Regions from separate parts of the Cupriavidus sp. 05N40 genome, predicted to be linked through region 2. Evidence: predicted binding sites of a transcription regulator. Region 2 holds the regulator's gene; the other holds the start of a gene.
The links. Region 2 encodes FliA, which starts transcription of late flagellar genes. Its sites were predicted from a motif close to CTAAAGTTTNNNNNNNNNNNGCCGNTA; they were not measured.

Region 1: a site for FliA is predicted at 4,862-4,888, ahead of AC1DO7_RS33885 (YjfB family protein). Genes of this name have one in related genera too.

The regions. Positions count from the first base shown of each region.
Region 1 covers NZ_JBFTND010000212.1:1,885-10,379, forward strand. Annotated here, with positions in the region: gene gnd (phosphogluconate dehydrogenase (NAD(+)-dependent, decarboxylating)) at 18-1,127, opposite strand; gene AC1DO7_RS33875 (MFS transporter) at 1,521-2,726, shown strand; gene AC1DO7_RS33880 (NAD(P)H-binding protein) at 3,757-4,419, opposite strand; gene AC1DO7_RS33885 (YjfB family protein) at 4,567-4,752, opposite strand; gene AC1DO7_RS33890 (S1C family serine protease) at 5,116-6,066, shown strand; gene AC1DO7_RS33895 (hypothetical protein) at 6,075-6,809, shown strand; gene AC1DO7_RS33900 (SMP-30/gluconolactonase/LRE family protein) at 6,813-7,718, opposite strand; gene AC1DO7_RS33905 (Bug family tripartite tricarboxylate transporter substrate binding protein) at 7,830-8,495, opposite strand, start outside.
Region 2 covers NZ_JBFTND010000072.1:34,447-39,651, forward strand. Annotated here, with positions in the region: gene flhF (flagellar biosynthesis protein FlhF) at 1-1,179, shown strand, start outside; gene AC1DO7_RS17980 (MinD/ParA family ATP-binding protein) at 1,183-2,016, shown strand; gene AC1DO7_RS17985 (RNA polymerase sigma factor FliA) at 2,056-2,772, shown strand; gene AC1DO7_RS17990 (flagellar protein FlhE) at 2,769-3,200, shown strand; gene AC1DO7_RS17995 (flagella synthesis protein FlgN) at 3,454-3,912, opposite strand; gene flgM (flagellar biosynthesis anti-sigma factor FlgM) at 3,959-4,264, opposite strand; gene flgA (flagellar basal body P-ring formation chaperone FlgA) at 4,466-5,185, opposite strand.

The sequences.
Region 1 (8,495 bases), on a different contig from region 2:
CTTCGCGGCGGCCGCCATCACGTCTTCTCCGCGTCGCCGCCGCTGACGTATTCCACGTGGCCGCCGAAGCCGAAGCGCATGGCCGAGAGCAGCTTCTCGCCGTAGGTATGGTCCTGTCGCGAGCGGAAGCGCGCGAACAGCGCGCTGGACAGCACGGGCACCGGCACGGCTTGCTCGACCGCGGCGTCGATGGTCCAGCGGCCCTCGCCGCTGTCGGCCACCTCGCCGGGAAAGCGCGACAGCGCCACGTCGCCGGCAAGCGCCTGCGCGGTCAGGTCGAGCAGCCAGGAGGACACCACGCTGCCGCGCCGCCAGACCTCGGCCACGTCGGCTAGGTCGATCTGGAAGCGCTCGGCTTCGGGCAGGCTCCCGGAGGACCGGGTCTTGAGGATGTCGAAGCCCTCGGCATAGGCCTGCATCAGGCCGTACTCGATGCCGTTGTGGACCATCTTGACGAAATGCCCGGCGCCGGCCGGGCCGGCATGGATATAACCGCGCTCGGCACGGCTCCTGGCCGGATCGCGCCCCGGCGTGCGGGGAATGGTGCCGTAGCCGGGGGCCAGGGCATCGAACAGCGGATCGAGCCGCTCCACCACCTCGGCCGGGCCGCCGATCATCAGGCAGTAGCCCCGCTCCAGCCCCCACACGCCGCCGGAGGTGCCCACATCCATGTAGTGAAGCTGGCGCCCGGCGAGTTCGCCGGCACGCCGGATGTCGTCCTTGTAGAAGGTATTGCCGCCGTCGATGATCACATCGCCGGGCGCCAGCAAGCCGGCCAGCGACGCGATCATCTGCTCGGTGGGCTCGCCGGCCGGCAGCATGACCCAGACGGCGCGCGGCGCCTCGAGCTTGCCGACCAGGTCTTCGATGCTGGAAACGCCGCGGGCGCCCTCGCTCACCAGTTCCTGCACCTTGTCCGCGCTGCGGTTGTACACCACGACCTCGTGCTGCCCGCGCAGCAGCCGCCTTGCGATGTTCGCGCCCATGCGCCCAAGCCCCACGATTCCGAGTTGCATGATCGGTCCTTTCATTGGGTCAGCCATCCACGGAGAAGACACCTTGCACAGCCAGCGGCCATTGTCCGCCTCCCGCGACCTACGTGCACGGGCCGCCGCAATGCGCGCCAGGCAAGAAAAAGATGCTCATGGATAACTTTTTCACCGGACCGGCTCGGGTTCGAGCATGGATGCAACGGTAAATCCCGTTGCCGATTTACACGAACTAAACAGACGCTTAAAATCGCGATACCAGCCCGGCGCGATCGCACATGACCGGGCGGATTCTTTTCACCGGCCCGCATCTGGGGACAAGCGCCGGCCAACCGCCCGCCCTGCCATGTCCTTGCCAGTCCTGAAGCCGCGCCGCCCCCGCCTTGCCGCGTCCACCGCGCGACGCGAGTAGCCGCCGGCAAGCCCAAGCCGCCTTCCCCGCCACAGCCCGTTGCCCGGCCGCCGCCGCGCGATGGACCCGCCTGTGCCGACCCCGTTGTTCCGTCATATCGCCATTCCGCCCCGCATCGCATGTCCGCAAACAGTCCGACGCTCGCCGCCCCGTCCGGGGAACACCGTCAAGGCAGCATCAGCCGGCGCATCGTCGCCATCGTCTTCTTCAACTTCATCGCCTATCTGACCGTCGGGCTGCCGCTGGCGGTGGTGCCCGGCTTCGTGCACGGCGACCTGGGCTACGGCACGGTGGTCGCCGGCCTCGCGGTCAGCATCCAGTACCTGGCCACGCTGCTCAGCCGGGCCTGGGCCGGCAACCTGTGCGACCTGCAAGGCCCGAAGAAATCCGTCACGCTCGGGCTCGCGCTGTGCGCCGGCAGCGGCCTGCTGGTCATGCTGTCCAGCACATTCGCAGGCACGCCATGGCTTAGCCTGGCGTGGCTGTTCGCCGGGCGGCTGGTGCTGGGCGCGGGCGAGAGCCTGGTCACCACCGGCACCATCGCCTGGGGCATCGGCGACGTGGGTCCGCGCTTCACCGGCAAGGTGATCTCGTGGAACGGCATGACCACCTACGGGGCGCTGGGGCTGGGCGCGCCGCTGGGCGTGCTGCTCGACAAACACTGGGGCTTCGCCACGCTGGGCCTGGCCACCACCGCGCTGGCGGCGGCCGCGTTCGCGCTGGCGCGCCGCAAGACGGCGGTGCCCACCGTCAAGGGCGCGCGCATGCCCTTCCGCACCGTGTTCCGCCACATGACGCCGTTCGGCCTGTGCCTGGCGCTGGGCTCGGTGGGCTTCGGCACCATCACGGCCTTCGTCACGCTGTACTACGCCAGCCATGGCTGGGACCATGCCGCGCTTGCGCTGACCAGCCTTGGCGTGAGCTTCATCGTCGCGCGGCTGTTGCTGGCCGACAGCATCGGCCGCTTTGGCGGCTACCGGGTGGCGCTGTGCTCGTTCGCGGTGGAAGCGCTCGGGCTGGCGCTGATCTGGATGGCGGACTCCCCGGCCATGGCGCTGGCCGGCGCGGCCGTTACCGGATTCGGCTTTGCGCTGGTGTTTCCTTCGCTGGGCATGGAAGCGGTCAAGCTGGTGCCGGCCAGCAACCGCGGTTCGGCGCTGGGTGCTTATGCGCTGTTTCTGGATTTGTCGCTGGGGGTGACAGGGCCGGTGGCCGGGGTGATTGCCAGCCATGCGGGTTATAGCTCGGTGTTTTTGTTTTCGGCCTTGTCGGCCGTGGCTGGGCTGGGGCTGAGTCAGGTGTTGGCGGGGCGGGCGCGGGGATAGTGTTTAAGATGGGATGATTGGTGCCTAGGTTTGGGTATTCTGGTGAGTGTCATTTCGTTTTTTCGCGTTGGATTTAAAGGCTTAAATTCAAAGACAAAGTCAAAGGCTAATTCAAAGCCAAAGGCTCATTCAAAGTAAAAGGCTAATTCAAAGTCAAAGGCTAATTCAAAGTCAAATTCAAAGGCTTTCGCTCCCCCGGAGCGACCTACTTTCTTTTCCCCGAAAAGAAAGTAGGCAAAGAAAGCGGGCTGCCTGGCCGGCAGGGGCAGAAACCTTGGGGTTTCTCGTGTTGCTGGTTTCGTCGTGGGGTTCTTGGTTCTGCTTGCATCCTGCCGTTACCGGGGCGGGCGGCCGCGATCTTGCGGGCGACAGTGGTTTCGGGGTCAGACCTATGATGGCGGGCGCACTGCTTGTTCGGCCATCTGCCGTYACCGGCTTAAGCGACCACGACATAGCACCCTCTTGGTTTCGTGGTGGGCGCGGTGGACCGGTGCGCGGGTGTACCGGGTGTACCGGGTGTACCGGGTGTACCGGGTGTACCGGGTGGCGACATGTTATGCCCCAAACACAAAATTTCTGACAGGTCCGAGCTATGARGCACCGAGCTCAAACAGGGGTCACCGCGCCCACCACGAATCGAGCGCCGTTCCTATGACGCGCCCATCCACCCCGGTCGCGGCAGCAGCCTGAACTACCTGGGCCAACGCCATCATGCAGCGCCACCACGAATCGAACGCCACCCGCGATGCCGCAGGCGAGCAAACCGGTAGCGCCAGCAGCCCAGCCAAAGCCATGAGACCCACCACGAAACCACCACCACCCATAAAATCTGAGCGCCCAGCCTTCTGCAAGAATCGCTTTCTTTTGGTTACTTTTCTTTTCGAGAAAAGAAAAGTGACACTTACATGTGTGCGAACGGGCTACCAAGCCCGCGCCGCTAGGCCCAGAGACGCAAAGCACACCCTCATACGCATAAACGCCAAATGAGACTCAAGCCGCCAAGCCCAAAAAAGCCAAAAAAAAGCAAAAACTACCGCATACCATCAATATCCCGAGCCTCGACAACCCCCCGAGGAAACCCCCTCCGCACCACAATCAGCATGGCACGCCCCACCTGCTCGGTAGTAGTGAGATAAGCCGGAAACAAGCGCCGCAGCAAAGGCAGCACCGGCGCCGCAATCATGTAGGGAATCCGGTAGGCCGCCGTCTTGGAACGGATGCCGTGCAACGGCTGGATACCGCCCGGGCGGAACATATACGCTGCCTTGAACGGCAATTTCAGCAACGCGTTCTCGGTACGCCCTTTCACCCGCGCCCACATCGAGCGCCCTTTCTCCGTGCTGTCGGTCCCCGCGCCGGAAACATAGACAAAGGTCATCTGCGGGTTGAGCCGGGCCAGYACCTGCGCGGCGGCCAGCGTGATGTCGTAGCTCACGCGCGTGTACTCGGCTTCGGACATGCCGCCCGAGGACACGCCCAGGCAGAAGAAGCACGCGTCGAAACCTGTCAGCGCCGGCTCGATCCCGTCGTAGTGCAGCAGGTCCGCATGCACCAGTTCGGTCAGCCTGGGATGCTGCTGGCCGGTCGGCGTGCGGCCTACCGTCTGCACGCGCGCCACGTCTTCGGCCAGCAGGCATTCGCGCAGCACGCCCAGTCCGACCATGCCGGTCGCGCCGAATATCAGTACGTTCATTCGTGTGTTCCCGTTCGATGAAAGCGGCCGCGCCATTGTGACGGGATGGTGGAGATTACCGCATGAACGGGAACGGCGCCGGCACGCCGGCACCCCGAAATAGACAGCCCCCGCCCGGGGTCACCCCGGACGCGGGCTGCCCCGTTGTCACACCTTGATGTCGATGTTCTGGCCCAGATGCGGGGGGTTGCTGGCGGGCACGCCGACCGGCGCCGCCGATGCCATCAGCGTGGCCACGCTGTTGGCCTGCAGGTCAAGCGATTTGCGCAGCATCAGCAAGCTGACCGGGTCGGTCCCGGGGTTGCTCGCCGCGCTGACGATGGAGGTATCCATGGATGAATTGTCCTGTTCCAGGTTGCGGTTGGGTGGGCGGGTGGCGAGGATGCCGGCAGTCCGGCCGGAAAAGCCGCGGCACCACCCGGGGATATTCCTGCCCGTTAATTGTCGGCTGGCAGCCACAAAGCTTTAGCGCGGCGGGCGGAACGTTTATGATAGGCAGCCCCGGCCAGATCGCCTGCAGCGTCTGCAAAGCAGGCCGGGAAAGACCGGACAGCCCGGGCAGCGGCTGAATCCGGCAAGAAAACAGTCACCAACAACAACATCATGGGTCGGGCGAAAAAAATCGCGGGTTACGTCGCAATTTCGTGTTTGACTGCCGGCATCCCCCTCTCCGGCCTTGCGCTGGATTCGGCGGAATTGTATGAACGGGAGTCGCCAAGCATCTGGGTGGTCACGGTGTTCGACGCGCAGGGCGGCACGATCGGCCTGGGCAGTTCGGTGGTCACCGGCCCGGAAGAACTGGTCACCAACTGCCATGTCCTCAAGAATGGCAAGTCCATCGGCATCCGGCGCGAGAACACCATGCACGTCGCGCGCCTGGTGCATGCCGATGTGGAGCGCGACCTGTGCGTGCTGCAGGCGAAGGGGCTGGGCGCGCCGCCCGTGAAGATCGCCCCGCTCGCGTCGCTCAAGGTGGGCCAGAAAGTCTATGCCATCGGTGCGCCGCGCGGCTTTGAGCTGACGCTCAGCGACGGCCTGCTCTCCTCCCTGAACAAGGACGCCAACGGCCGCGTGGTGCGTATCCAGACCACCGCGCCGATCTCGCCCGGGTCCAGCGGCGGCGGCCTGTTCAATGCCGACGGCCAGCTGATCGGCATCACCTACCTGATGCGCACCGACGCGCAGAACCTCAACTTCGCCGTGCCCGCGCAATGGATCGGCGAGGTGCCGGCCAGGTCGGCATTGGCGCTGCAGCGCTTTCGCAGCGAGACAGCGCCCCCGGCGCCCGCCGCGCAAGCACGGCCTCCGGCGCCGCAGCCGGCGGCCGGCGCGCAAGACCGGCAGCTCACCGGCGCCGAGCTGGCCGCGCACTTCGCGCATCTCGGCCGCATCAACGCCACCGCGCCTTCGGGTGTCACGCTGTGGATGGATATCCGCGAAGGCGGCAGCCTCGATGTCACCAACTCGGTCAGCCGCGGCACTTCGCCCGGCCGCTACCGCATCGAGCAGGAGGCCGGTCAGGTCTGCATCGAAATGGGCGACCCCAGGTTCAGCAGCATGCAAACCTGCTACCGGCTGACCGAAGGCAACGGGCGCTACGTGATGCGGTCCGTCTCCAGCCCCTACTACTTTTCCTATGTGAAGTAACGACGAGCATGAACCACACATACCGTATTGGCACCGCTGCCGCCGCTGCCGTCCTGTTGCTGCTGGGCGGGTGCGCGCCGGCGACCGTCGCCGTCTCTACCCGCGCCACCGACTATAACGGCAAGCCCGCCCGCATGTATGTGGTGGGCACGACGGGCATGGGCTGGAACAACGATTTCTCGCTGGCGTTCGCCGCCAAGTTCCGCGAGCTGGCCAAGCAGTGTGGCGTGGAAGCGGCCTATGACGAGCTATCGGGCCTGGAGCTGGACTCGTCCGCCCTCACGAACAAGATGCGCGGCTTCCGGGCGGATTCCATCCTGACCATCGCCAATGGCGGGGGTGTGATCGGCGCCTACGGCAACCGCATGTCGATCAACTACGGCACCACGCTGACCGATGCCATGCAGAACCGCGCGGTGTGGAAGGGCAAGTACTCGTTCAGCCGCGGCGCCCAGGCGATCCCCATCGAGGAACGCGCGGCGGTGCTTGCCATCGACATCACCAACAGCCTGAAGAAGGACGGCTTCCTGAGCGGTTGCGGCCAGGTCGCGCTGGGCCAGAACGGCCGGCTGGACCCGTCGGCGGTGCCGGTCATCGCGCACGGCACGCCGGTCAGCGCCGCCAGTCCCGCGGCGGCACCTGCCCCGGCCGCCAGCCAGGGCGCCGGCCCGCTCGCCGCCGTACCGGGCGTGCCCAGCGGGGGCGCGACGCTGCGAGACCTGCAGGACCTGCTGCCGAAGTGAGCCTCAGCCGGCCAGCCCGGCCTCGGCCAGGTCGGCGCACAGGATGGAGCCGGTTTCCGATTCGGTGACGAACACCTTATGGGTGCCGGGCTGGAAGGCCAGGTTGGTGGTGGTGGCGCCCGCCGTGCTGGCGAGGATGGCCTCGGGCTCGCCGCGCTTGCCGAGCACCCACACGCAGCCCAGGCTGGCATGCGCCACGAACAGCCGGTCGCGGCCGTCGATGGCCATGCCGTCCGGCCCGCTGGTGCCGTAGAAGGTGAAGAACTGCCCCACCTTGGACACGCTGCCGTCCGCTTGCAGCGGCGCGCGCCACACGCAGTTGCCACGCGTGGCCGCCACGAACAGCACCTTCTCGTCGCACGACAGCGCCAGCCCGTTGGGGCTGGGCACATTGCCCAGCAGCAGGTCGAGCTGTCCGCCGGCGCGCAGGCGGTAGACGCGCCCGGTGGGGTCGTGCAGGCCAGTCTGGCCCTGGTCGGTGAAATACAGGTCGCCGTTGCGGGCGATCACCAGGTCGTTTACGCCCTTGAACTGCTCGGCGTTGCGCCGTCCCAGCAGCGTCGTCACCTCGCCCGTCTCGACCTGCACGCGCAGCAGGCCGTTGCGGTAGTCCGCCACCACCAGCTCGCGCGCATTCAGGAACTTCATGCCGTTGGGCTCGCCCTTGTATTCGGCCACCAATGACCACGCGCCCGCCGGGGAAATACGGAAGATCCGGCCAAACGGGATATCGGTCACGTAAAGGTTGCCGGCTGCATCGAACACCGGCCCCTCCAGGAAACTGTCGATGCAGGCCCCGCCCTTGTTGGCATCGGCCCACTCGGAGCGCACGCCGGCCTTGCGGAAATGGGCGGGCATGGACGAGAAGACCTGCAGCGGGATCTCCCTGGGCACGGTTCTGAAATACATGGTCGTTCCTTATCGGGTTCTTGTCGGGTTCCTGTCGCGACCTGGCCGCCATCTGGCCGCCATCTGGCCGCCATCTGGCCGCAATCTGGTCGCCATCTGGCCGCGTTCCGCCTACTCCGCCTTCACGTCGGCGGCCTTCGCCACCCGGGTCCACAGGGCCGTGTCGTCCTTGATGCGGCGCGCGAAATCGGCCGGTGAGATACCGCCCGGCTGCGCGCCCAGGCTGGCCAGGCGCTCCTTCACCTCGGCGCTGTTGACGCTCTTGCTCACCTCCGCCTGCAGCTTTGCCACCAGCGCGGGCGGCGTGCCCTTGGGCGCCGCCAGGCCGAACCAGTTGATCACCTTGTAGTCCTTCAGGCCGGCTTCGGCAAAGGTTGGCACGTCCGGCAGCGCGGGCACGCGCGTCGCCCCGGTCACGGCCAGCGCGCGCGCCTTGCCGCCCTTGATCTGCGGCACGGCGGTCGGCGTGGCGGTGATCAGGATATCCAGGTTATTGGCGATCAGGTCCATCAGCGCATTGCCCGCGCCCTTGTACGGGATATGGGTGATCGACACCTTGGCCTCCTTCTTGAAGACCTCGGCCGAGAGATGCGTGGAACTGCCGTTACCGCCGGAGCCGAAGTTCAGCTTGCCGGGATTCTGCCGGGCGAAGTCGATCAGCTCCTGCAATGTCTTGAAACGGGAGTTGGCCGGCACGATCAGGATCACCGGCGTCTGCGCGAAGGTGGTCACGGGCACCAGGTCGTTGTTGTAGTCCCATGGCAGCGTCTTGAACAG
Region 2 (5,205 bases):
GACGCGGGCAACTTCGGCTTCGACCTGGTACGCACCCTGTGGCAGCAGCGCGCGGACAGCGCACCGTCGGCGCGCCAGATGGCGCAACACGTGCGCGAGGCCGCCTGCCGCGATCTCGCCCGCCAGTGCGACCGCTTCGTGCTCGCGCTGAGCGCCACCGTGGCCGCGCCCGCGGCCGGCCGCCGCGCGCCGCGCCCGTGGCAGCATACGCTGTGGCTGGCCGACCGCGACGGCCTGCCGCTGGCTGCCGCCGCGGCGCCGGGCGGGCGTACCGCCCCAGCGCTGCAGGCAAGCCAGGGCGGCTGGGAAACCGACGCCGCCAACCTGGGCGCCGCCATCGCCGCCGCGCGTACCGTGGTCAATGTGCTGGACACCATGCCGGCCGCGGCCACGCTGGCGCGCTGGCAGCAGGCAGGTGAGCGCTGGCTGACCACCACCCGCAAGACCACGCGCGTCGCCAGCAACGGCGTTGCGCTGAAGGTCGATGCGCTGGCCGAGACGCTGACGTTCCATGCCTTCGAAGAGATCGAGTACCGCGGCCGCGATGCCGTGCAGTGGATCGCGCAAGCGCCGGTGCGCGTGCTCGAAAGCCAGGTGCGCGGCACGCGCGGCAGCKAGGGCGGCACCGAGGCCGGCCTGCTGGTATCGCGCCTGGTCGACCGTGAAAACGGCCAGACACTGGCCGTGCAATACCTGCTGTGCGAGCCCGCACTGCTGGCCGAGGGCGCGCAACTGGCGCGCTGGGCACGCTGGGCCGAAGCCGGCGAGGCGCACCTGCGCACACTGCGCCATGCGCTCGACCATCTCGGCCAGGGCGAACGCCAGGACGGCGCCAACGATGCCGCGCAGGCGGAAAACCAGGCATGCGCGCGCCTGCTGGCACTGCAGATGGCCGTGGCCGCGCTGCGCCTGGAGCAGGCCGGCGACACGGAAGCCGCGGCCTTCCTGGCGCGCCTGTCCGCGCGCGCGCCGGCGCGCCAGACCCCGAATGCTGCCGTGCTGGTCGAAGGCATGGGCCGCCTGCTGGCGCTGCTGGACGTGCTGGAGAACTACCCCGCGCGCAATGGCCGTGCCGCACCTGCCGTGCCGACCGTACCGGCCGCGCCCGCCACCGAGCCCGACGGCTTCGTCGATGGTGGCCGGATGTTCAAGGCGCTGGCGCAGGTGCAGGGAGAGTAAAACGTGAATTCACTTGCCCTGGACCAGGCCGAAAGCCTGCGGCGCATGCTGGCGCCGCGTGCCACGCGCCGCATCGCGGTGGTCGCGAGCGATGCGGGCGCCGGTGCCACCACGGTGGCGCTCGGGCTGGCCAATGCGCTCGCCATGCAGGGTGAACGCGTGCTGCTGATCGACGAAGACCGCATTGGCGCGCGCGCCACCCGCTTGGCCGGCGCGGCGCCCGAGGGCACGCTGGCCGCCGTGCTGGGCGGTGCGCTCACGCTGGAGGCCGCGCTGGGGCAACGTCCCGCGGGCACCATCGGCGTGCTGCCCGGCAGCCCGCAGGCCACGGGCGACCTGGGCCTGTTCAATGGCTACCGCACCGTGCTCAGCGATGCCCGCAGCGATGCCGAGGGCGCCCTGTCGCAGGTGGCCGGCATGGCGCACAACGTGGTGGTGGTGCTGCGTGCCGAGCCGGCATCGATCAAGGCCGCCTATGCCTGCATCAAGCAGCTGAACCACCTCTACGCCTGCCGCCGTTTCCACCTGGTCGTCAATGCCGCCGCCAGCGACGCCGCCGCCAGCGCCGTGCTCGGCAATCTTGCGCGCACCGCCAGCCAGTATCTCGGCGTGGACGCGAGTCCTGCCGGCAGCCTGCCGCACGATCCGCTGGTCGAGCGCAGCACGGCGCTTGGCCGCTGCGTGGTCGAAGCGTATCCGGCGGCGCCGGCCACTGCCGCCCTGCGCCGTCTTGCCGTCGGCATCGCCGGCTGGCCGCTTCCCATGCCTTCACCAGCCGTAGCCCGTTCAACCCCTCCGGCCGCGCCGCTGGCGCCGCCGGCCACGGCCCTGGCCTGAGCGCCGGGCCTGCCAGCTAGGACTCACGAGAATTCCACCATGTATACGATTCAGGGAAAGCTCGAACAGACTGACACCGTGACCGCGCATGCGTCGCTGGTGCGTCGCATCGCCTTGCAACTCGCGGCCAAGCTGCCGGCCAGCGTGCAGCTCGATGACCTCATCCAGGCTGGCATGATCGGCCTGCTCGACGCCGCCAAGCGTTACGAGGATACGCACGGTGCGCGTTTCGAGACCTATGCCAGCCAGCGCATCCGCGGCGCCATGCTCGACGAGGTGCGCGCCAACGACTGGCAATCGCGCAGCCTGCGCCAGTTCACCCGGCGCATCGAGCGTACCGTGCGCGGCCTCGAGCAGACGCTCGGCCGGGCGCCGCTGGACTCCGAGGTGGCGCAGGAGCTCGAGTTGCCACTCGACGAATACCAGACCTTGCTCAACGAGGTCTATGGCTGCCAGCTGCTGCACTACGAAGACTTCGAACGCTCCGGCGAAGAAGACTTCCTGGATCGCCACCTGAGCGTCAGCGACGACGGCAATCCGCTCACCGTGCTGATGGAGAGCGGCATGCGCGAAGCGCTGATACGCGCCATCGAGCGACTGCCCGAGCGGGAAAAGCTGGTGCTGTCGCTGTGCTACGACCAGGAGCTGAACCTGCGTGAGATCGGCGCCGTGCTCGAGGTGACGGAGTCGCGCGTCTGCCAGATCCGCAGCCAGGCCATCACGCGCCTGCGTTCGCAGCTGCGCGGGCTGCTATGAAAGCCAGGTCCCGCCATATCGCCGTGGCGGCCATTGCCGCATGCTGCAGCCACGGCTGGGCCGCGCCGGCAGGACCTACCCTGCATTCGTGGTCGGCTTCCGTGAGTGGCCCCGCCTTGTATGGCAAGGGCCTGCGCACCATGTCCGCGCCCATCACCCCGACCGGGTATCTGCCGCAGGCCGAGGGCGCCATCACCACCGTGCGGTGGCGCTACAGCTTTACCCGCACGCCGCCGCTCGATCTGCAGGCCTATCTCTGCAATGCGCAGCGCTGCGTGTTGCTGCCGGGGGCGGAGGGACTCACCGATGCCTTCAGCGGGGATGACGCAGGCAGGGGATTCGTGTTCGCGTTCCAGGTACCGGGGAAGGGCGCGCTGACGCCCGTCCTGCAGGGACAGTCGGGACAAGTGGTGGTGGGGTACAGGTAAGACCGCAGGTGCATGGATTCGGCGGCCCGGGCCTTTCCGCCCGGGCGCCGCTTCCCAAGCCCCCGCAGCCGCTCAAGCCTCAAGTCTCAAGCCTCAGGCTCCAACCCTCAAGCCACCGGCTCCGCCACCGCGCCCGAACAAAAAAAAGCGGCTTCGCCTTCCCTGCCGGGAGCGAAGCCGCTTTTTTTGTTCGTTCGGTCTTTCCTGCATTTCGCCGCGGGCTTGCGAAAGCCCGTGGCGACAAGACACCGGTTCAGCCCGCCGCCAGGCTGACGCCTTGCGGACCTTGCTGGGTTCGCCCGTCCTTGCCGTACAACGTGCCCGTCTCGCCCCGGTGGCGCAGCGCCAGGATGGCTTCCTGCGTGAACTCCAGATGCGCATCCACCACGGCCGCATTGACGGCGTTGGCATCGCGCGCCATGCGCGCGGCGAACAGCAGGTCGCGCCATGCGGTCTCGACGGCAGGCACGATCTCGCGCCCGAACAGCTGGCCGCCCGCACCGAGGCGAATCCCCATGGCACCCATCTGCGCCTCGCGCGTGCGCGTCAGCGTCTGCAGCGAGCCGGCCAGTTCGACCTTGCGATCCAGCAGGCCGACCAGCGCCTGGTAGTCGCCCGCCTTGATCATGGCGCGCTCTTCGCCCAGCACGGCGGCGAATTCCTTGGAGAGCTCGGTTTCCCGGGCGAGGTTCTGGATCAGGGACTGGCTCATGGCTTGCCTAAGTGTCGTGGGTTGGCTTTGCCGCCGGTGTCGAGCGTCAGGCGCCGCCGTTGAGTTCGCGCAGCGACGCCAGCAGACCGTCTGCGATCTTGCTGGGGTCGATCTTGATGCGTCCTTCGGCGATGGCCTGGCGGATTTCGTCCACCTTGGCGGTATCGATGTCGTCGTCTTGGTCTTCCACCAGGCGCGCGCCGATTTCGCGCACCTGGGCGCCCAGCGGGCTGACGCGCACGCCGGGGGTTTCCGGGGCGGCGGCCGGGCCGGCGGGGGTGCCTGCCACGCTGCGCGTTGCACCGTCGCCGGCGTCGCCCGGCCTCGAGGAGGTGGTCTGATTGATCTTCACGGTGATTCCTTGCTGGGTACCTCTGGCTTATCGGACGGTGGCGGCAGAACTTTAGGGCCGCCCCGGGTCCATCCGGCCCGGCTCACGGACCCGTCCGGCCACGCTGCCCGCCGGACGCCGGTCTTGGGATGCCGGCTGCACATCCTGCAGCGCTGCGCGCCATTGTCTCATGAGACCGTTGCGCTACCCAGGCACGCCAGCCTATTGCTGCAGCACCACCGTGTCGCCATTGCGCACCAGCGCGCTGACCACCTGGCCGCTCTTGAGCCGCACCTGCACATTGCTGCCGACCGCGGCTTCGGCCATCACCTTGCCCTCGCTGCTGAGCTGGAAGGAATCCCCCTCGACCACCACCGTCACGTTCTGTCCCTGCCGCACGGCAATGGCCTTCTTCAGGAGATCCGTGCGCATCGGCGAACCCGCTGCGATGCGGCTGGCGGCCACGGCGCCCGCGATCTGCGCGGGGTCGGTCACCACCGCGCGCGGCAGGTTGGAAAGGTCGCCCTGGCGCACTTCCAGGTCAGAAGGGTCTACTGGCTCGCCGGGGGTGAAATTGCGGCCGGCCACGTAGTAATCGGCCACCACCGCGACGCGCGCCTGCACGTAGCGCGTCCACGGGCGCTCGCCGCCGCAGCGCACGCCGACGGAGACGCGGCCCCAGGGCGACGCGCCCGGCGGCAGGAAGGGTTCGGGCAGGGTGCATTCCGGTGCGCGGCCGCCCGACGGCGGCACGACCTGGATGCTGGCCTTGCCGGGCAGCCCGGCGGTCTGGCGTTCGAGGAACCGCTCCACCGCGACGCGCACCGGGTCTTCGGCAAAGGGCGAGGGCGGCGCTGCGCGGACGCTGCCGGACAGGGCGCCGCCGGCGGCGAGCACACAGAGCAGGGCACGCGCAACGGCGGACCGGAAACGAGGAATCATGGGTGCATCCAGGCAAGGAG